4 regions of the Exiguobacterium sp. SH5S13 genome follow, and region 2 is predicted to be linked to each of the others. Evidence: riboswitches for the same ligand, from Rfam matches in the RefSeq annotation. Region 2 holds a riboswitch; each other region holds the start of a gene.
The links. A riboswitch is a leader RNA that binds a small molecule or an ion and turns the genes downstream of it on or off. The one in region 2 is predicted to bind S-adenosylmethionine.
Positions count from the first base shown of each region.

Region 1: it holds a riboswitch for S-adenosylmethionine, as region 2 does, so the genes downstream of both, EVJ30_RS10755 (Na+/H+ antiporter NhaC family protein) here and msrA (peptide-methionine (S)-S-oxide reductase MsrA) in region 2, are expected to answer to the same signal.
Region 3: it holds a riboswitch for S-adenosylmethionine, as region 2 does, so the genes downstream of both, mtnK (S-methyl-5-thioribose kinase) here and msrA (peptide-methionine (S)-S-oxide reductase MsrA) in region 2, are expected to answer to the same signal.
Region 4: it holds a riboswitch for S-adenosylmethionine, as region 2 does, so the genes downstream of both, metK (methionine adenosyltransferase) here and msrA (peptide-methionine (S)-S-oxide reductase MsrA) in region 2, are expected to answer to the same signal.

Region 1 covers NZ_SJUS01000020.1:19,436-24,364, reverse strand. Annotated here, with positions in the region: gene EVJ30_RS10760 (GGDEF domain-containing protein) at 1-1,157, shown strand, start outside; SAM riboswitch class I at 1,256-1,351, shown strand; gene EVJ30_RS10755 (Na+/H+ antiporter NhaC family protein) at 1,423-2,706, shown strand; gene EVJ30_RS10750 (TVP38/TMEM64 family protein) at 2,743-3,375, opposite strand; gene trhO (oxygen-dependent tRNA uridine(34) hydroxylase TrhO) at 3,599-4,540, shown strand; gene EVJ30_RS10740 (divergent PAP2 family protein) at 4,658-4,929, shown strand, end outside.
Region 2 covers NZ_SJUS01000029.1:953-5,881, forward strand. Annotated here, with positions in the region: gene EVJ30_RS13085 (four-helix bundle copper-binding protein) at 1-144, opposite strand, end outside; tRNA gene EVJ30_RS13090 (tRNA-Ala) at 261-333, opposite strand; gene EVJ30_RS13095 (GRP family sugar transporter) at 476-1,339, shown strand; gene msrA (peptide-methionine (S)-S-oxide reductase MsrA) at 1,369-1,887, opposite strand; SAM riboswitch class I at 1,950-2,049, opposite strand; gene EVJ30_RS15310 (hypothetical protein) at 2,094-2,255, opposite strand; gene EVJ30_RS13105 (amidase family protein) at 2,376-3,770, shown strand; gene rlmN (dual-specificity RNA methyltransferase RlmN) at 3,840-4,901, shown strand.
Region 3 covers NZ_SJUS01000022.1:51,099-56,027, forward strand. Annotated here, with positions in the region: gene EVJ30_RS11595 (methylthioribulose 1-phosphate dehydratase) at 1-199, opposite strand, end outside; gene EVJ30_RS11600 (2-hydroxy-3-keto-5-methylthiopentenyl-1-phosphate phosphatase) at 196-846, opposite strand; gene EVJ30_RS11605 (2,3-diketo-5-methylthiopentyl-1-phosphate enolase) at 843-1,997, opposite strand; SAM riboswitch class I at 2,069-2,171, opposite strand; SAM riboswitch class I at 2,377-2,479, shown strand; gene mtnK (S-methyl-5-thioribose kinase) at 2,561-3,715, shown strand; gene mtnA (S-methyl-5-thioribose-1-phosphate isomerase) at 3,712-4,746, shown strand.
Region 4 covers NZ_SJUS01000006.1:76,179-81,107, forward strand. Annotated here, with positions in the region: gene EVJ30_RS05355 (glucose-6-phosphate isomerase) at 1-348, shown strand, start outside; gene ytkD (RNA deprotection pyrophosphohydrolase) at 447-920, shown strand; gene EVJ30_RS05365 (alpha/beta hydrolase family protein) at 901-1,662, shown strand; gene pckA (phosphoenolpyruvate carboxykinase (ATP)) at 1,692-3,263, opposite strand; SAM riboswitch class I at 3,581-3,700, shown strand; gene metK (methionine adenosyltransferase) at 3,832-4,929, shown strand, end outside.

The DNA.
Region 1 (4,929 bases), on a different contig from region 2:
TCCCGGTCCGTGATTTTTTGAGCATCGCGTTTTACACATACATCGTCAGTTTGGTCTTCATCTTCGCCGCGTCGTTCTTCCGTGAGACGAACTTGCTCGTCGTCAGCAGCATCGCGGCCGCCCTCACGTTCTTTATTAAGCGGTTGATGATTCAAAAAGGGCGCCAAGACGCGTTCAAGTCATTGATCGAACAGTACGATGAAGCGAAAGAGGCCGTCTCCCTATCTCAAAGCGAGGCCCAGGCGATTGAAGTGTTCTTGAGTCAATGTGAGCGCCTCAACCAATATGATAAAGGGTTTGTCGAGTTCGTCCTGTTCGACCGAACGCTCTATTTCGATTTGTTGACGCGACAGCCGATCGACCGTCCACTCGTCTTCGACTTGATGGAAGCGCGCCATCCACACGCCAAGTCTGTCGATTATGAGATGCGCTTCGAATGGGACGCAGCGTTGTCAGATGCGTTTCATGACGATTACCACAGCTTCATCTCGGTCCAGTCAGAAGAGATTGACGGGATTCGCACACGTATCGTCATGATTGGTGAACACGTCTATGGCTATCCCCCCATCATTCAAAACGAGATGGTAAAACTGTTGAAATCGTTCAACCGAACGATCAGCCGATGCCACGAGCGCGACCGCCTATACACGGAAAGCCGCACCGATAGCTTGACGCTGCTCGCCAATGCGCGCGCGTTCTACGAGTATGGGATTCAACAAATCTCGGACGGCTCGATGTACCCGATCTCGGTCGCGATGCTCGACATCGACTTCTTTAAAAAAATCAATGACACGCACGGTCACCAAGTCGGAGACAGCGTGCTCCAAGAGTTCGGGCGGCGAATCCGGCAAATGCTCCGGACCGATGACTTTGCGGCCCGTTACGGGGGCGAGGAGTTCATCTTGCTGCTCAATCATTGCGACGTCGACCAAGCCGTCGATATCGCCGAACGGATTCGGCAGAAAATTGAAGATAAGCCGTTCCGTGTCGATGGGGTCGATATTCCCGTGACCGCCTCGATCGGTGTCGATACGATTCAAGCGTTCGGCGACAAACGGCTTGACGATACGATCCGTAACGCTGACCGGGCCCTTTACGTCGGCGGCAAGTACGCCGGTCGTAACCGCGTCGCCCATTACAACTTTTTGACGACATGACTTCCCCCCGCGTCCACTGGCGCAGGGGGATTTCTGTTGACAACCCGATTTGAAACAGGTACGTTAGGAAACGTGTCTAACAACTACATCATGACGACTTTTTATCAAGAGAGACGGAGGGACTGGCCCTTAGATGTCTCGGCAGCGGGTAACCTGTGCCAAATCCAGCGAGCGTTCTGCTCGAAAGATGAAAAGGGTGTCTCTTACAGAGAGAGCCTTTTTCGGAAGGCTCTTTTTTTCTATTCTTTGAAATGAGGTGAATCGATTGGAACAACCAACAGCTAACAAATGGGCGCTCTTGCCCTTGCTCGTCTTCCTCGTCTTCTTTATCGGGGCAGGTATTTATTATGGTGACTTTTACAAGTTCCCGGTGCTGATCGCGGCGTTGATCGCTTTAATTGTCGCCGCGATGATGACGAAAGGAAGCGTCACACAGACCGTCGAACGTATCGCCCAAGGCGCCGGTAATCCAGGTATCTTGATCATGATATTCATCTTCCTGCTCGCTGGCGCGTTCTCGACCGTCGCCGGTGCAATCGGTGCGATTGACGCGACGGTCAATGCGGCGTTGACGTTCCTGCCGCCGTCACTCTTACTGAGCGGATTGTTCGTCATCGCTGCCTTCATCTCGATGGCGATGGGCACATCGACCGGTACGATTGCCGCGCTCGCCCCAATCGCGCTCGGCATCCATCAAGAGAGCGGGGTCAATATCGCGATCGCGGCCGCGGCCGTTGTCGGCGGGGCCATGTTCGGAGACAACTTGTCATTCATCTCAGATACGACAATCGCCGCCGTCCGGACACAGCGGACGAACATGCGTGACAAGTTCCGGACCAACTTTTGGATCGTGCTCCCGGCCGCAATCATCACGACCGTCCTGTTAGCCGTTCTCTCAAGTGGAGAATCGACGATTGAAGTGGCCGCGTTCGAATGGTACAAATTGATTCCGTATCTCGCCGTCATCGTCCTCGCCTTGACCGGACTGAACGTCATCCTCGTTTTGCTCGGCGGCATCGCGCTCGCTGGCATCATCGGACTGATTGACGGAAGCTTGGCCGTCACGTCTTACGTTACGGCGATGGCCGACGGTATGATGGGCATGGCCGAGATCTCGCTCTTGACGTTATTCATGGGCGGACTCGTCGGGCTCATCTCGCATAACGGTGGACTCACCTATTTACGAGATGCACTCACGTCACGGATTCAGCGCCGGGCTGGTGCGGAATGGAGCATCGCCGGGCTCGTCAGTGCGACGAACGTCGCGACGGCGAACAATACGATCTCGATTCTCGTAGCAGGCCCGCTTGCCGCGAATATCGCCGATACGTATGACATCGAACGGAAAAAGTCAGCGAGCGTACTCGACATCTTCTCGTGCGGGGTACAAGGACTTCTGCCTTACGGGGCGCAGCTCCTCATCGCCGCCGAGTTGACGAACACGGCGTCCCCCGCCCTCGTCCCGTATATGTTCTATCCGTTCCTCCTGTTCATTTGCGGAGGCTTGGCGATCGTCTTCAACTTCCCACGTTTCAAAAAAACCAACTAAGCAAAAATCCTCGAAGGCGGCCGCCTTCGAGGATTTTTATGTTCTTGCTTCACGTTTACGTTTGAGCTCTTCGTTCCGTTTTTTGAAAGCGCGCCGTTTGAGAAGTTCTTCGAGACCGCGACTGATCGCCCACAATACGAGCAAGAGCAGGCCGAGCATCGATAAGCGGAACGGGCTTTGGATGAACTCTTGCCACTGATCACCGATGACCGAGAAGATGATGACGACGAGCAGTTTCCCGAATCCGGCCGCCAATACGAACGTTCGGAGCGGCATTTGAATCAAGGCGAGTAAGTACGTGATCAAACTGACCGGGATGAACGGCAACGAATATAAGAATCCGAGCGAGATTGGACTCATATGGTTGATGCGATCGAGCCAATAGACACCCTGTTTATGTTTTTCGAGCCAACGCGTCATCGGTTTGCGGAACACGTATCGGACGGCGGCGAACACGAGGAGCGTCCCTGCCAAACTGCCGATCCATGACAAGAGAACACCAAGCCAGAAGCCATACGTGGCAGCGTTCGCCGAGATGATCAAGACGAGCGGGAGAAACGGGAAAATCGCTTCTAGGAACGGGGCTCCGAGTCCAGCCCAAGGACCTCCCGGCAGTCCTTGGAGCCATTCGATGATGTTCAATATATATTGTTGTAGTGATGTGAGCATCTCAGTTTCCACCTTCGGCTTTCGTTACTACCTTTTACCCGAATTCGTTCAAGAGGACGCATCCCCCTGCCCTCCTCAAAAAAAAATAAAAAGTATTTGCGAAATTTCACTGTGATATCTATCATATAATAATGGACTTGTGGTTGCAGGCAAGTTCATTCGTCGAACGACACAACCCAACGTTCGTTTTCCTGCAAAAAACTGAACACAGGGGAGCAATAACATGGAAACAAAACCAATGCGGGTCTTACTGTACTATAAGTACGTCAACATCGAGGACCCAGAAACACTGACACAACAACACCTCAAGTATTGTAAGGACCTCGGGATCAAAGGACGTATCTTGATTTCTTCCGAAGGAATCAACGGGACGTGCTCGGGCACTTGGGAACAAACCGAACAGTACATGAACGACTTGAAAGCCGATCCATACTTCAGCGACATCGAGTTCAAAATCGATGAAGTCGAAGAGCATGCTTTCAAGAAAATCTTTGTCCGTCACAAACAAGAGCTCGTGACGTGGCGCTTTGATGGCGAGTTCGACGTGCCTAAACAACACGGTGCGTATCTCGAACCGGAAGAATGGAAAGAGATGATGAATCGCGATGATGTCGTCATCCTCGACGTTCGTAACAACTACGAGTACGATCTTGGTCACTTCAAAAATGCGATCAAAATCGACGTAGAGGCTTCTCGTTACATGCCAGACTGGCTCGAGGAGAACAAAGACCTCTACGAAGGGAAAACACTTCTCACGTACTGTACCGGAGGCGTCCGTTGCGAGAAATTTACCGCATATATGCGTGACCAAGGTCACGACAACATCTTCCACTTAAAAGGCGGCGTCGCCATGTACGGCAAGGACGAAGCGACGCAAGGTGAAAACTGGGACGGCGAGCTTTACGTCTTTGACGAGCGCATCAACGTCCCGGTCAACACGGTCAATCCGTCAGTCGTTTCAGCGTGTATGCACTGCGGAACGAAGACGACCCGTTACGTTAATTGTGCCAACCCGGAGTGCAATAAACAACACTTCTGTTGTGAAGAGTGTGAGCCGAAACAGATGCGTTCATGCTCGAAAGAGTGTCAGGAGCATCCACGCAACCGCTTTATCATCGAGAACATCGCGGAAAAACTTCAAGAGACTGAAGGCGTCGTCGGGTAACAAAAATCGACCGAATAGCGTCGCGGGCATTTGCCCGCGACGCTATTTTTGACAGAAACTTTACGTCTAGCGCGGCATGGAATCGGGTATAGTGTAGATACTATTGTCAGACAGGAAGTGACTGAATTGCTCTTTAACGAACCGTTACTCGCCGCAATACTGGCCTGGTTTATCGCACAGGCGGCCAAACTTGTGACCGAACTCATTCGAACACGTGACTTTGAACTTGAAATTATGTTCGCCTCAGGCGGAATGCCAAGTTCCCATACCTCGACCGTCGTCGCGCTCGCGACCGCGATTGGCCGGGCTGAAGGCCTCGACTCGAGCATGTTCGCCCTCGCGCTCACGTTTGCGACGATCGTCATGTACGACGCGACCGGCGTCCGTCA
Region 2 (4,929 bases):
TTCGGCGCATTCTTTCGTCAACCGGATGCATTCCGAGACCATCAGCAGATCTTCTTCTTGTAAACATTTCGAGAAGCAATGATTGCTCGCTCGGATACAATCGATCACGGCCAAAATCGTCTCTTCGACAGCGGCTCGGTTCATTGGAAGTCCCCCTTAAGATAAATGATGTCTTACAATCATTACCCGGTTCGTGTCGACTTAAACCGAGGCGGGGACACGAAAAAAGTCGGTCCACATCAGTGGACCGACTTAAGGAATGGAGCATAGCGGGCTCGAACCGCTGACCTCCACGCTGCCAGCGTGGCGCTCTCCCAGCTGAGCTAATGCCCCGTTGGAAATTATTATATCATTCTAATAAATGATTTGGCAACAAGAAAAACGAAAGAACTTTGAAAATCATTTTTGAAGTTTATTGGGCGCTAGAGCCGGGAAGAACAGACAGAATGTTATATTAAGAAAGCAGGTGCAACATATGGAGATGATTTTGCTGGCGCTACTGCCCGCACTCATGTGGGGGAGTATCCCGCTTATCGTATCTATTGTCGGCGGCAAGCCGATTCAACAATTGGTCGGCACGACGATCGGCGCGATGGTAATGGCGACTGTCATCGAGCTCGTCTTCAAACCAGAGTTCACGACGCTCGCGATCGTGACTGGTTTCATATCGGGTGTGTTCTGGGCGCTCGGACAATACCTTCAATTCCAGTCATTCCAAATTTTGAGCGTCTCGAAAGCGATGCCAATCAGTACAGGGATGCAGCTTGTCGGGACATCACTGTTCGGGGTCATCGTCCTTGGGGACTGGAAGACGCCGACTGAACTATGGCTCGGCTTCTCGGCCCTCGTCTTGATCATCATCGGGGCCGTCATGACGTCATATCAACAACATAAAGAATCTGACAGCAGTAGTGCTTTGAAAAAAGGGCTACTCGTGCTGCTCGTTTCGAGCATCGGTTACGTGACGTACGCCGTCCTCACCAACTACTTTGAGGTCGATGGCATCACCGCCATCCTACCGCAGTCACTCGGGATGTTCATCGCCGCGCTCTTGTTCAGTCTTCGTGAAAAAGATGTGAAAAAGTTTGATCCGAAGACGTTCAAGAACATCTTCGCCGGGCTTGCCTGGGGGATCGGGAACTTCGGGTTGTTCGTCTCGAGCGGAGAAGTCGGCATCGCCACGTCGTTCGCACTGTCTCAACTGAACGTCGTCGTCGCGACACTCGGTGGCATTTACTTGCTAAAAGAAGAAAAGACGTCGAAAGAACGCGTCTTCGTGTTTATGGGGATCGGTCTGATCGTGGTCGCCGGTTTTATGTTAGGGCTCGCGAAGAGCTAAAAAAACGACGGGTATGAGGCCCGTCGTTGTCAGCTTGTCCACGTCTGGTCGATGAACTCGTCACGGCCAGATTGTTTCCGGTCCGCTTTATAGTGGGCCGGATTTTTTTTATGATAATCTTGATGATAGTCTTCGGCCGGGTAAAAGACGTCAGCCGGTAAGATTTTCGTCACAATCGGTTGTTTGAACTTTCCGCTCGCAGCGAGCGCGTCGCGGCTCTGTTCTGCTTTCACGCGTTGTTCTTCCGTATGATAGAAGATGGCGGGCGCATATTGTTGCCCGCGGTCTTGGAACTGGCCGCCGTCGTCGGTCGGGTCAGTCTGAATCCAATACAGTTCGAGCAAGCGCTCATACGCGAACTGAGACGGATCGAACGTGATCTCGACGACCTCGTAATGACCGCTCGTGCCTGTCTTGACGTCTTTATACGTCGGATTGTCGACGTGTCCGCCCGTATAGCCGGATACGATGCCTTCGATGCCTGGCTGTTCCTCGAACGGTGTCACCATGCACCAAAAACAACCGCCTGCGAATGTAGCTTTTTCCAAAATAAAATCCCCCTCATGTTCATTCCAAAAAAAGCGCCCATGTCATCGACATGAGCGTTTTGTCATATCGTCCAAGGCGATGCCTTGCTGGAAGTAGCACCTTGCCGAAGCAGGTTGCTGTGAAGTCATAGAGCCAGGTCTCTCGTTCACTCAAGATATCGATATGTAGTTGGTGACAGCATCATATCATCTGTCTCGTTTAAACGTCAACGATTTGGTGTGCGCCGAAGTTGAAATAGCGTGGCACCAACAATCAAGATAATGAGGGCGATGGACGCAGGGAATGCCCACGGCAAATCATCCCCGAACAATTGTAGAAAGAACAGGGCGAACACGGACAGTAAAACAAGGATGTAAGAGCGGGACATGGCTACCTCCAATAACGTTTCTTCTAGTGTATCAAGTTGCACATCCAATGGCGATAAAAAGAAGGGGATTCGATGCATTCAGCGAATACCGAATAACATTGCCTATAAGGAGTGAATTGGATGCAAGACTTATTTGAACTAGACATCGAGACCGCACAGTGCGGCTATAAAGAAGGGACGTTCACGGCCCGGGACGTGACGGCCTACTATTTGACACGGATCGCTAGCTTGAACGATAAACTGAAAGCGGTCATCCAAGTGAACCCGGACGCGTTGTTCGAGGCGGAGGCGGCCGACCGTGCCTACCGACGCGGAGACCGGCTGCCACTCCTCGGTATTCCCGTTTTACTCAAGGACAACATCGAGACGGCGGGACTCATGAGGACGACTGCCGGCGCCGTGGCGCTCGAGCATCACTTTGCGGGTCGTGACGCTGAACTCGTCCGCCGCCTCCGTGAGCATGGGGCGGTCATTCTCGGCAAAACCAACTTATCGGAATGGGCCAATTTTTTGACGGAGGACATGCCGAACGGATGGAGCGGGGTCGGTGGCCAGACGCTCAATCCGTATGGTGACAATCTCGACGTCGGCGGTTCGAGCTCTGGCTCGGCGGCTGCCGTTGCGGCGAACTTGACGATGCTCGCCGTCGGCAGCGAGACGAGCGGGTCGATCATCCATCCGAGCGTCCATAACGGCATCGTCGGCATCAAACCGACGGTCGGGCTCATCAGCCGGAGTGGGATCATCCCGATTTCGCGGTCGCAAGATACGGCAGGTCCGATGGCGCGGACGCTCCGCGACGCGGTGCTCGCACTAGAAGCGATGTGCGGGGAAGACGGCTCGGACCCGGCGACGACACATCTGCCGGCCGGTCCACCGTACCGGACGTGTCTCGACGAACGTCAAGCCGTCGGCATGCGCGTCGGTTTCGTGAAGACGGAACTGTCGGATGAAGAACAGACGCTCTATCAAGAAGCGCTGGCGTTACTCAAAGCGAGCGGGGTCGAGCTCGTCGAAGTCGACCTGCCGTCAAACGACGGACTTGACCAAGGCGACGTCCTCTACCATGAGTTCAAGCTCGGGATTGAGGCGTATTTGGCGACGACAGCGCTCCCATATGAAACGCTCAAGGACGTGATGGACTGGAACAAGCGTCACCCGGAAACGATCCCGCACGGACAAGTTACGTTCGAGAAAGCGAATCAGTTATCAGGGCGTTTGACCGAGTCGAGCTACCTCGAGCGACGCTTAGCCGATGTCCGGCAAGCGAAAACGGACGGCCTCGATCGTTTATTGATGGAACAAACGCTTCACGCCCTGGCGTTGCCACACGACTTGAATTACGATATGGCGGCGAAGGCAGGGCACCCGACGGTCACGATCCCATATAAGCCCAAACAGAGCGGGGCACCTTTCGGGCTGTCATTCACGGGTACGAGCTATGCGGAACGAGACCTCATCCGCATCGCCTACGCGTTCGAACGCCACGTGACGCGTCCGATCCCGCCTATGTAAGAACGTTGCACCTGTCGCTCACGTCCGCTACAATGGTACGTATGCGGATTGAAGAAAGGACAGATTACAATGAAATCATCTATATATGGGCTGACATTTGATCAGCTGTCGGACGCTTGCGTATCTTGGGGATACAGTGCCTACCACGCCAGACAAATATGGGACTCGCTTTACATCGACCGTGTCAGACGGCTCGACGAGATCGCGGTTCGTCCCGAAGTGCGCGAACAGCTTGAGGCGAACTATGCGCTGACGACACAAGAACTGTTCGTCAAACAAGAAGCGGGTGACGGCACGGTCAAATTCTTACTTAAACTGCACGACGGGCATTATATCGAAACGGTGCTCATGCGCCATAAGTATGGACGTTCCGTCTGTGTGACGACACAAGTCGGGTGCAACATCGGCTGTAGTTTCTGTGCGAGCGGCCTCTTGAAAAAAACACGCGACTTGACGGCCGGCGAGGTCGTCGAACAGATCATGACCGTCCAACACTATTTAGACGAGGTCGGTGAAGGTGACCGCGTCAGCCACATCGTCGTCATGGGAATCGGGGAGCCGTTCGATAACTTTGATAACTTGGTCGACTTCCTCCGTGTCGTCAAAGACGATCGCGGTCTCGCGATCGCTCCTCGTAAAATCAACGTCTCGACGAGTGGACTCGCCGACAAGATCTACAAGTTCGCGGACCTTGACCTGCGCATCAACTTGGCCCTCTCGCTGCACGCGCCGAACGATGCGCTGCGGACGAGAATCATGAAGATCAACCGGGCGTTCCCGCTCGATAAACTGATGCCGGCGATCCGCTACTACGTCGAGAAGACGAATAAACGGATCACGTTCGAGTACATCTTGCTCTCGAAAGTGAACGACTTGCCAGAACATGCCGAAGAACTCGCGGCGTTGATCAATGACATCAAAGACAAGTCTTACGTCAACTTGATCCCATACAACCCGGTCAACGAGCACATCCAGTACGAACGGAGTACGACCGAGGACATCATGGCGTTTTACGACGTCTTGAAAAAACGGGGCATCAATACGGGCGTGCGTCTCGAGCACGGGACCGATATCGATGCGGCATGCGGTCAATTACGCAGTAAACAAATGAACGTCGAAGGCGCCAAATAAACGAGCGCTCCGGATCGGTTTCGATTCG
Region 3 (4,929 bases), on a different contig from region 2:
ACCTGCCGGCCGCGTCGACGAGGACGAAATCGTCCGCGGTCCGTTTTCGTTTATCGCGTCCGCTCGCCGTGACGAGGAAGGTCAGCGGGTCGTCGGAGACACGAATCGCCAAATTGCCACTCGTTCCGGGGAACCAGTCGCGCGCGGCGAGTTCGTCTTTAATGTCGGCGAGTTCAAGCCAACGTGCGGTCACGCTCATACGTGCACCTCCTTCATGTGATGGGTGATGTCGTCGAACGTCTCGAACGGGGCGTAGGCGATGCCTTCTGCTTCACAGAGCGTGATGAGTTGCCCACGGGCGTAGACGAAATCGGCCCGTTTGGCGATCTCGAAGTCGGTCACCGAGTCACCGATGACGATCAAGCGATCAACGGGATCGACGATCGTCCGGGCGATTGTCGGTTTGCAGCAACCACAATCATTCGTGCAATGCGCGTCACAGGCGTAGGGCCAGTCGACGCGTACCGTCTCGCCCGAGAAGTCGGCGACGTTACAGTAGATGTGGTCCGGCGCGACGTGGTCTTGCAAGATCGGGTACACGAAAAAGTCCATGCCGCCGCTGACGACGTCGAACTTCCAAACTTGTTGCCGGACTTCTGCCAAAAACGTCGAGAAACCTTGGCGCAAGGTGATGCGGTCCAGCAAGTAGTCACGGTACGCCGAAGCGTCAGCGCTCGGCAACAGCTGGAACATCTGTCCGACCCCGGAGCGGATCGAGATGTCTTGAGCGAGCACGTCGTCTTTGAGCGCGTGCCATTCGGGCGGTGCGAACGCCCGCATCAAAGCGATGATGTTGTCCTCGGCCGTGATCGTCCCGTCGAAGTCACACAAGATGTGAATCGTCATTGTTTTGACCACGCCTTTAGCGCGGCCTCGAGCTCGTTCGTCTGGCTCGCCACGCCCACTACTTGCTCAATCGCTTGTCGGAACGCCCGGGCCCCGGCAGCCGCGCCGTCTGGGTGACCGTGGATGCCGCCGCCGGCGTTGATGACGACGTCTGTGCCGAAATCACGGATGATGTCCGGGACGAGCCCCGGATGGATGCCGGCCGACGGGACCGGTAGAATCGGCTTCGCCCAGTGCGGCCGAGCACTGCTATCCCGAATCGCGAACGCCTCATCGGACGGTGTCGCGAGTGAACCGTATGGGGACGGGAACAGCGTCAAGTCGGCCCCCGCGAGGCGGAACAATTTCCCGAGCAAGAGCGAGTGGCTGATCGAGCCGGTCAAGGCGCCGGCGAACGCCGGATGCGCCAAAATCGGGACGTTAATTGTTGGATCGCTCGCGAGTTCGCGGAGTGTGTCGAGCCCGTATGTATAGACGTTGAACAACAGTGCCGTCGCGCCCGCCTCGATCAAGCGGAGCGCTTGGTCACGTAGCCCGAACACCGGACCGCTGAGCGTGATGGCATAGAGCGAACGTTTCCCGGTCGTTTCGAACTGTTCTTGGATGACGGCCGCCCCGATTTTAGCTCGTTCAAGCGACGGAGTGAGCGGATTATCGTATAGGATTTCATCATCTTTGACGATGTCGATGCCGCCGGCGAGCTGGTCTCGAAGTTGCTGTTCTAAGAAGCGTAAATCACGGCCGATGATCCCTTTAAAGATGCTCATGACGAGCGGGCGATCATGGACGTCGAGCAACTCACGAACGCCTTGAACACCGAACTTTGCTCCGGGGAATTCAGACGCAAGCGTTTCGGGTAACGTCAAGTCGATCAAGCGTACCGAGTCATCGAGCGATAATTTCCCGAACGTCGTCGTCAAGATGGATGAGAAGTCGGGCGTGACGTTATGGAGCGGATAACGGATTGTGAAGCGACTCGTCGTTTCCGTGTGCGTCGTTGAGACGACCTCGCCCCGATACGCCTTTAATTGTTCTTGCTCTAGGTGGGGCAGTTCCGTCCATGTGCCGACGGTCAGTTCAAGGGCGATTTTCTCGGCGACAGTCGCGACGCGGTTCGTCCGGCTGATTTCATATGTGGCAGTAATACTCATGTTCGTTCCTCCTTCCGGTCAAACAAAAAATGACCCCATGCCGAGGCAAGAGGTCATCATAAAAAAATGAACTCTTATCTCTCAGCTTACGCTGCAAGAATTAGCACCGTGCCCAATCGGGTCGGTTGCTGCGACATCATCGGGCTTGTCCCCTCCGTCTGCTCTTGATAAGAATGTATTTTGAAGTTGTGAAATTTAATTGAATTTTGTCACACAATATCCGGTTCGTCAATTCCTTTTTTTGAGAAAAAATAGTTGAATTCATTGTTTCTATATATGCCCGGGAAAAGACAACACCGGGTCCGAAAATTGACGTTGACAACTTGGTGCTCGAGTAAGTAACATTCATCACAACAAGTTCACACAATCGAATATGACACTCTTATCGCGAGTTGGCAGAGGGAATTGGCCCGATGACGCCGCAGCAACCGACCAGTAGGCACGGTGCTACATCCACCAGACATACGTCTGACAGATGAGAGGAACAACCGTTACGGCTGTGCCTCTTTCTCGCGGAGAAAGGGGCTTTTTTTGTGGGGAATATACCGAAAGGGGAAACAGACATGGCTTATCAACCATTTACAGAACAGACAGTCGTCGAGCACGTCAGAACGTTAGGGTTACTCGAAGATGGGGGCATCGCGCATTGCGAGGAGATCGGGGACGGCAACTTGAACCTCGTCTTCCGCATCCGTCAAGGCGAAACGAGCCTCATCGTCAAGCAGGCGCTACCGTATGCGAAAGTCGTCGGAGAGAGTTGGCCGCTCACACTTGAACGGGCGTGGATCGAGCAGCTCGCGTTGCGCGAATTCGCTAGCGTCGTCCCGCGTTTCGTCCCGGTCGTTCTCGGCAGTGACCGGACGCTCGCCTACACGATTTTAGAGGACTTGTCCGACTTTGATATCGTCCGGACGGGCTATTTGGAAGGGAAAACGTATCCTGAACTCGCCCGTCACATCGGTGAGTTTTTAGGACAGACGTTGTTTGAGACGTCAGACTATACGGCCGGCCCGATTGAGAAGAAGCGGAAAGAACGGGATTACTACAACCCGGAACTGTGCGACATCACTGAAAAACTGATCTTCACCGATCCGTACAAAGATGCCGAATCGAACAACATCGAAACCGCGCTCCGTCAGGACGTCGAAGCGCTTTGGCGTGACCAGAAATTGAAAGTGGAGGTCACGAAACTGAAAGTCGGTTTCGTCACGAAACACGACGCGCTCTTGCACGGAGACTTACATACAGGCAGTATCTTCGCGACGCAACAAGAGACGAAAGTCATCGATCCAGAGTTCGCTTTTTACGGACCGTTCGGCTTTGACATCGGGCAAATCGTCGCCCATTTGACGCTATCGACGTTCCATGACCCACTCAAACGGTTCGAACGGTTCACGGACGTATTGACGGTATGGGAGACGTTTGAGAAGACGTTCCGGACGAAGTTTGAGACGGCGGTCGAACCGTTCAACACGGACGGATTCGTCGATGAGCTACTTCAAACCATCTTTAGCGACACGATCGGCTATGCCGGATGCGAACTGATTCGCCGCGCCATCGGCCTCGCCGGAGTCGCTGACCTCGAGACGTTACCGGAAACGGTCCGGCTCGAGCGGAAACGGGAAGCGCTCACGCTCGGCACGACGCTCATTAAACAGCGCCACGATATCCGTTCGATCGATGATTTAGTGACGCTGTTAGCGGGGGTACGCGTATGACAGTCCAAAACATTCGCTTCGACCCGAACCGGGACGAGCTCGTCATTTTAGACCAAACGTTACTGCCCCATGAAGAGCGGTACGTGACGATCGCGACGCTCGAACAGGCGGAGCACGCCATCGAGACGTTACAAGTCCGAGGCGCGCCGGCCATCGCCTATTTCGGCGCATTCGTGCTCGCGAAAGAAGCGGTCCGCCTCCAGGATGACCCGGACTTCACACGCCGGCTCGACCTCGTCGGCCGTCGATTGATCGCGACCCGTCCGACGGCGGTCAATCTGCAAAACGTGATCGAGTCGCTTCTCGGATTCAACGTCGGAGACGACTTTGAAAGAATCGCGACTGACATCAAACATCGGGCCATCGCGCTGTTCGAGCGAGACGTCGACACGTATCGGGCCATCGGGGAGCATGCGCTCACGGTGCTGCCGGCAGGGGGGAACGTCTTGACGATCTGTAACGCCGGGGCGATCGCGACGTCGCGTTACGGGACTGCGCTCGCGCCGTTTTACGTCGGGAAAGAGCGAGGTATCGCGTTTAACGTCTTCGCTTGTGAGACGCGGCCGCTCCTCCAAGGGGCACGCCTGACCGTCTGGGAGCTCGACCGGGCCGACATCGACGTCACGCTCATCACCGACAATATGGCCGCTTGGACGATTCAGGCGAAAGGAGTCGACGCCATCATCGTCGGCGCTGACCGCATCACACGGACGGGTCACGTCGCCAATAAGATCGGCACGCTCCAGCTCGCCGTCCTGGCTAAACATTACGGGATCCCGTTTTACGTCGCGGCCCCGCACTCGACGTTTGATTTAACGGCGGACGATGTGATTCAAATCGAGGAGCGGAGCGCGCTAGAAGTGACCCATATCGGCGGACAACCGACGGCGCCGGTCGGGATCACCGTCTTTAACCCGGCGTTTGACGTCACACCGCCTGAACTGATCACCGGACTCATCACCGAAGCGGGCGTGTTCGAACCGACGGAGACGGACATCACACACCATGTAGGGGGAACGATTCACGTGTGAAACAGCAGCTCCGTGCTTGCCCGAACGATGAAGTGTGACCGTCTTGGTATGAGACGGGAATGGCCAGATTTACTTAGTCGACAAAGGCACCGGGCAGCAGAAAAGCCCTCAGAATCTATCCGAGGGCACTGAAAAACTTCATCTGCTTTCATTGCCCTTCGAGCCGCCCTGTCCGGCACGCCG
Region 4 (4,929 bases), on a different contig from region 2:
CACGCGTTGAACGTCCCTGAAGACGCACAAGACCTCGACGGCTTGAACTTCCTTGCCGGTGAGACGATCCAATTCGTCAACGACAAGGCGGCAGAAGGAACGCTCCTCGCCCACACGGACGGAAACGTGCCGAACCTCGTCGTCGAATTGCCAGAGATGACGCCATATCATCTCGGCTACTTGTTCTACTTCTTCGAGAAGGCGTGCGCGATGAGCGGCTACATTCTCGGAGTCAACCCGTTCAACCAGCCAGGTGTTGAAGCATATAAAGCGAACATGTTCGCGTTGCTTGGAAAACCAGGTTACGAGGAACAAAAAGCTGAGCTTGAAAAGCGCTTAAACCAATGATTTATTGTAGGTCCGCCTCGGCGGGCCTATTTTTTTGTTTGAAACTAGGGTGAGACAAGGTAAAGTGAGAGTAGACACGGGAAAGAAAGGGATGGACTATGTTGACATTCACGGACTACTATCACAATAAAGTCGAGTTGAGCTTCGAGCACTATCCATTTTCGGATACGCCGCTTCACGTCTGGGTCGTCGCCCGCTATGCGGACAAATGGGTGCTCACGAAGCATAAGCAGCGCGGACTCGAATTTCCGGGAGGGAAAGTCGAACCCGGAGAACACGAAGACGACGCGGCGATTCGGGAAGTGTACGAGGAGACGGGAGGTGTCGTCAAGACGCTCCATTATTTAGGGCAGTACCGGGTGCTCGGGCGTGGTGACACCGTCATCAAAAATATTTATTTTGCGGAAATCGAACGGTTCGAGGATCATCCGGCCGTCGATGAGACCGACGGGGCCGTCTTGTTGGACACGTTACCGACGAACCTGCTCCGTAACGGCCGCTACAGTTTCATGATGAAAGATAAAGTGTTGCCCGAAACGATGAAAGTACTCCATGACAAAAAGTTGGTTTGATCGAGTCGACGTCCTGCCTCCTTATGCGGGATACCCCGTTCATCGAGGTTGGTACGAGACGAGTGACGGGGAAGAAGTCGTCGCCTACACGATCACGCCAAAACGCCCGAACGGCCAGGTGCTGTTTTATTTACGAGGCGGCACCGGGAGGATTGGTGACGTCCGGTTGCCTCGGCTAATGCAATTCGCGGCGAAAGGGTTCCATGTCGTGGCGCCGGTCTATCGCGGGAACCACGGGGGAACCGGAAAAGAGGATTTCGGAGGCGCCGACTTAGAGGACGTCGTGTCTCTGTATGACCGCGTTAGCCGGACGCACGAGACGATCCACGCCCTCGGCTTTTCCCGGGGCGGCATGATGGCGTTGTCGCTCGCATCAAAACGTCCCGTCACGTCGGTCACGTCGTGGGCGGGTGTGACGAATTTGGAATGGACGTATGAAGAACAGCGTTCGATGCGGAAGATGTTGCGCCGGATGACCGGGGGAGACCCGGCGGCGGTCCATGAGGCGTATGTCGAACGGTCTCCGCTCTTCAAAGACTGGCAGGCGCCGACGCTACTCATTCATGGGACGGACGACGAGCAAGTCCGGCTTCGTCATGCGACCGCCCTCGCCGACAAGATCGGTTCGCAAGCAGAGCTTTGGATCTTGCCGTTCGCCCATCAGCTCCCGTTCTGGGAAAAATGGAAGACGACGGACCGAGCGATGGATTGGATGTTGGCGATTGCAAGAAAAAATGACTAGTACCCGAGCGGGGTACTAGTCATTTTGAGTTAGAAGACGATTGGGCCGGCCGCGATGACCTTCTCACTCGCTTTCGTGAATCGTTTAAAGTTTTGTTGGAACTTCAAGGCGAGCGCTCGCGCTTCGACATCGTAATGAGCCGTATCTTTCCAAGTGTCACGTGGGTTGAGCACGTCTTGTGGGACGCCGTCGATATGGACTGGGATGTCGACGTTGAAGATGTCGTGCTTCACAGTGTCGACGTCACGCAATTGACCGTTGATCGCGGCGTTCACCATGGTCCGTGTGTAGCTGAGCTTCATACGCGACCCTTCACCGTAAGCCCCGCCGGTCCAACCCGTGTTGACGAGGTAGACGTCGACGTTATGCTGTTCGATCAACTTGCCGAGCATGTCGGCGTATCGTTCCGGGGCGAGCGGCAAGAACGGTGAGCCGAAGCAAGTCGAGAACGTTGCTTGTGGCTCGGTCACGCCGCGCTCCGTCCCGGCTAGTTTTGATGTGTAGCCAGATAGGAAGTGATACATCGCCTGCTCTTTCGTCAACTTGCTGATCGGCGGGAGCACCCCGTAAGCATCGGCCGTCAAGAAGACGATCGTGTTCGGGTGACCGGCCCGTGAAGGGAGCATCGCGTTATCGATGTATTGAATCGGATAAGCTGCTCGCGTATTTTCGGTGAGCGAGATGTTTTTGTAGTCGGGTGAGCGGTCTTCGTTCAAGATGACGTTTTCGATCAACGATCCGAAACGGATGGCGTCATAAATTTGAGGTTCGTTCTCACGCGACAAGTTGATCGTCTTGGCGTAGCAACCGCCTTCGATGTTGAAGATGCCGTCTGGTGACCAACCGTGCTCATCGTCACCGATGAGATGCCGTTCCATATCGGCCGATAGCGTCGTCTTTCCCGTGCCCGATAGTCCGAAGAAGAGCGCCGTCTCCCCGGCGTCCGAGACGTTGGCCGAGCAATGCATCGACAAGACGTGCTGTTCAGGTAATAGGAAGTTCATGACCGAGAAAATCGATTTTTTAATTTCGCCGCCGTATTCTGTTCCCCCGATCAGAATGGTACGTTTGGCGAACGAGACGAGGATAAATGTTTCTGAGTGCGTCCCGTCAACTGTTGGGTCGGCCTTGTAGCTCGGTGCATAAATGACCGTGAACGGGTCAAACGCAGCTCTCGTCGGCCACTCTCGCAAGAACAACTGCTTCGCGAACAAGCTGTGCCACGCGTACTCGGTGATGGCGCGTACAGGTAGCGTGTAGTGCTCGTCAGCTCCAGCCGAAGCTTCGAGATAATACAGCTTCTGTTTCGTCTCGAGATGGGTGAGGACTTTGTCGAGAAGAGCGGTGAACTTTTCTTCTGCGATCGGCTGATTGATCGGCCCCCAGTCCACTAACGAGTTGCTGACTTCATCTTGGACGACGAATTTGTCTTTCGGTGACCGTCCTGTGAATTTCCCTGTACTGACCGATAAAGCCCCGTCTTTCGTCAGTACGCCTTCACCGTTACGAATGGCTTCTTCCACCAGTTCTGGAACCGTTAAGTTCCGTAATACATCGGCACCCTTAATTAATTCTTCGATTTTCAGGAGCGTAGTCGCCATCCTGAATCCCACCTTTCCCCTAAATAGATGTGGATGAAATCCGCATACTTCCGCGTTTAATTAGTATGACATTTTCATTATATGTGACACACTAATCGAAAACAAGCATTTCTTTACCCTTTAAAGTAAGCGCTTTCTTACAAAGACATTCTAACATATTCTGTATAAGCGGGGAGTGAAAAAACGGAAACCGTCAAAAAAATGTTTGATATTTCACAAACATAAATGATTTCCGTGATTACGAAGAAATTTACAAATTAAGCAGATACGCTTGACAGAACGGTATGGCATTTATATGATGGTGTTCGTAACGGATACTCTTATTCTGAGCGGTGGAGGGAACAAGGCCCTACGAAGCCCAGCAACCGTCCGATCCTGTAGTCTTTTTCGGAAAAGGTGCTATCCTGAAGCGAAGCGACAGCTTCGAACGATAAGAGGGTAAGGAAGAACGATTCAACCTTTCCCATTGAACGTGGCGAAAGGTTTTTTTCATTACCGTCCCAAAGCAACGCGTAAGGGGAACGAGTACCGTCCACACATCACCCTTATTAATAGGAGGTTTTTCGAAATGTCAAACTTGAACCGTCGACTTTTCACTTCGGAGTCCGTCACTGAAGGACATCCGGATAAAATTTGTGACCAAATCTCAGATGCGATTTTGGATGCAATTTTGGCTGAAGATCCAAACGCCCGCGTTGCGGCTGAGACGTCTGTCACGACAGGTCTCGTGCTCGTAGCTGGTGAAATCACGACATCGACTTACGTGGATATCCCGAAAGTTGTACGTGAAACTGTTCGTGAGATCGGCTACACGCGCGCCAAATATGGTTTTGACGCTGAGACTTGTGCTGTACTCACAGCAATCGACGAGCAGTCAGCAGACATCGCACTCGGTGTCGACCAAGCGCTCGAAGCTCGTGAAGGTCAAATGACTGACGAAGAAATCGATGCGATTGGTGCCGGTGACCAAGGCCTCATGTTCGGTTATGCAACGAACGAGACACCTGAACTCATGCCGCTCCCAATCTCACTCGCTCACAAATTGTCACGTCGCTTGGCAGAAGTCCGCAAAAACGGAACGCTCACTTACCTTCGTCCAGACGGTAAGACGCAAGTAACTGTTGAATACGACCAAGACAACAACCCGGTCCGTATCGATACGATCGTCATCTCGACGCAACACGCAGAAGACATCACGCTCGAGCAAATCCAAGCGGACCTTAAAGAACACGTGATCGCAGCAGTCATCCCGGCTGAACTCATCGATGCCGAGACAAAGTACTTCATCAACCCGACTGGCCGTTTTGTCATCGGTGGACCACAAGGTGATGCAGGTCTTACAGGACGTAAAATCATCGTCGACACATACGGTGGATATGCTCGCCACGGCGGTGGTGCGTTCTCAGGTAAAGATCCTACCAAAGTTGACCGTTCGGCAGCATACGCGGCCCGCTACGTGGCGAAAAACCTCGTTGCAGCTGGACTTGCTGACAAAGCGGAAGTTCAACTTGCATACGCGATCGGTGTCGCACACCCGGTTTCAATCGCGGTGGACACGTTCGGCACTGGTAAATTGAGCGAGACTGAACTCGTTGAACTCATTCGTGAGAACTTCGACCTTCGTCCGGCCGGCATCATCAAGATGCTCGACCTTCGTCGCCCGATC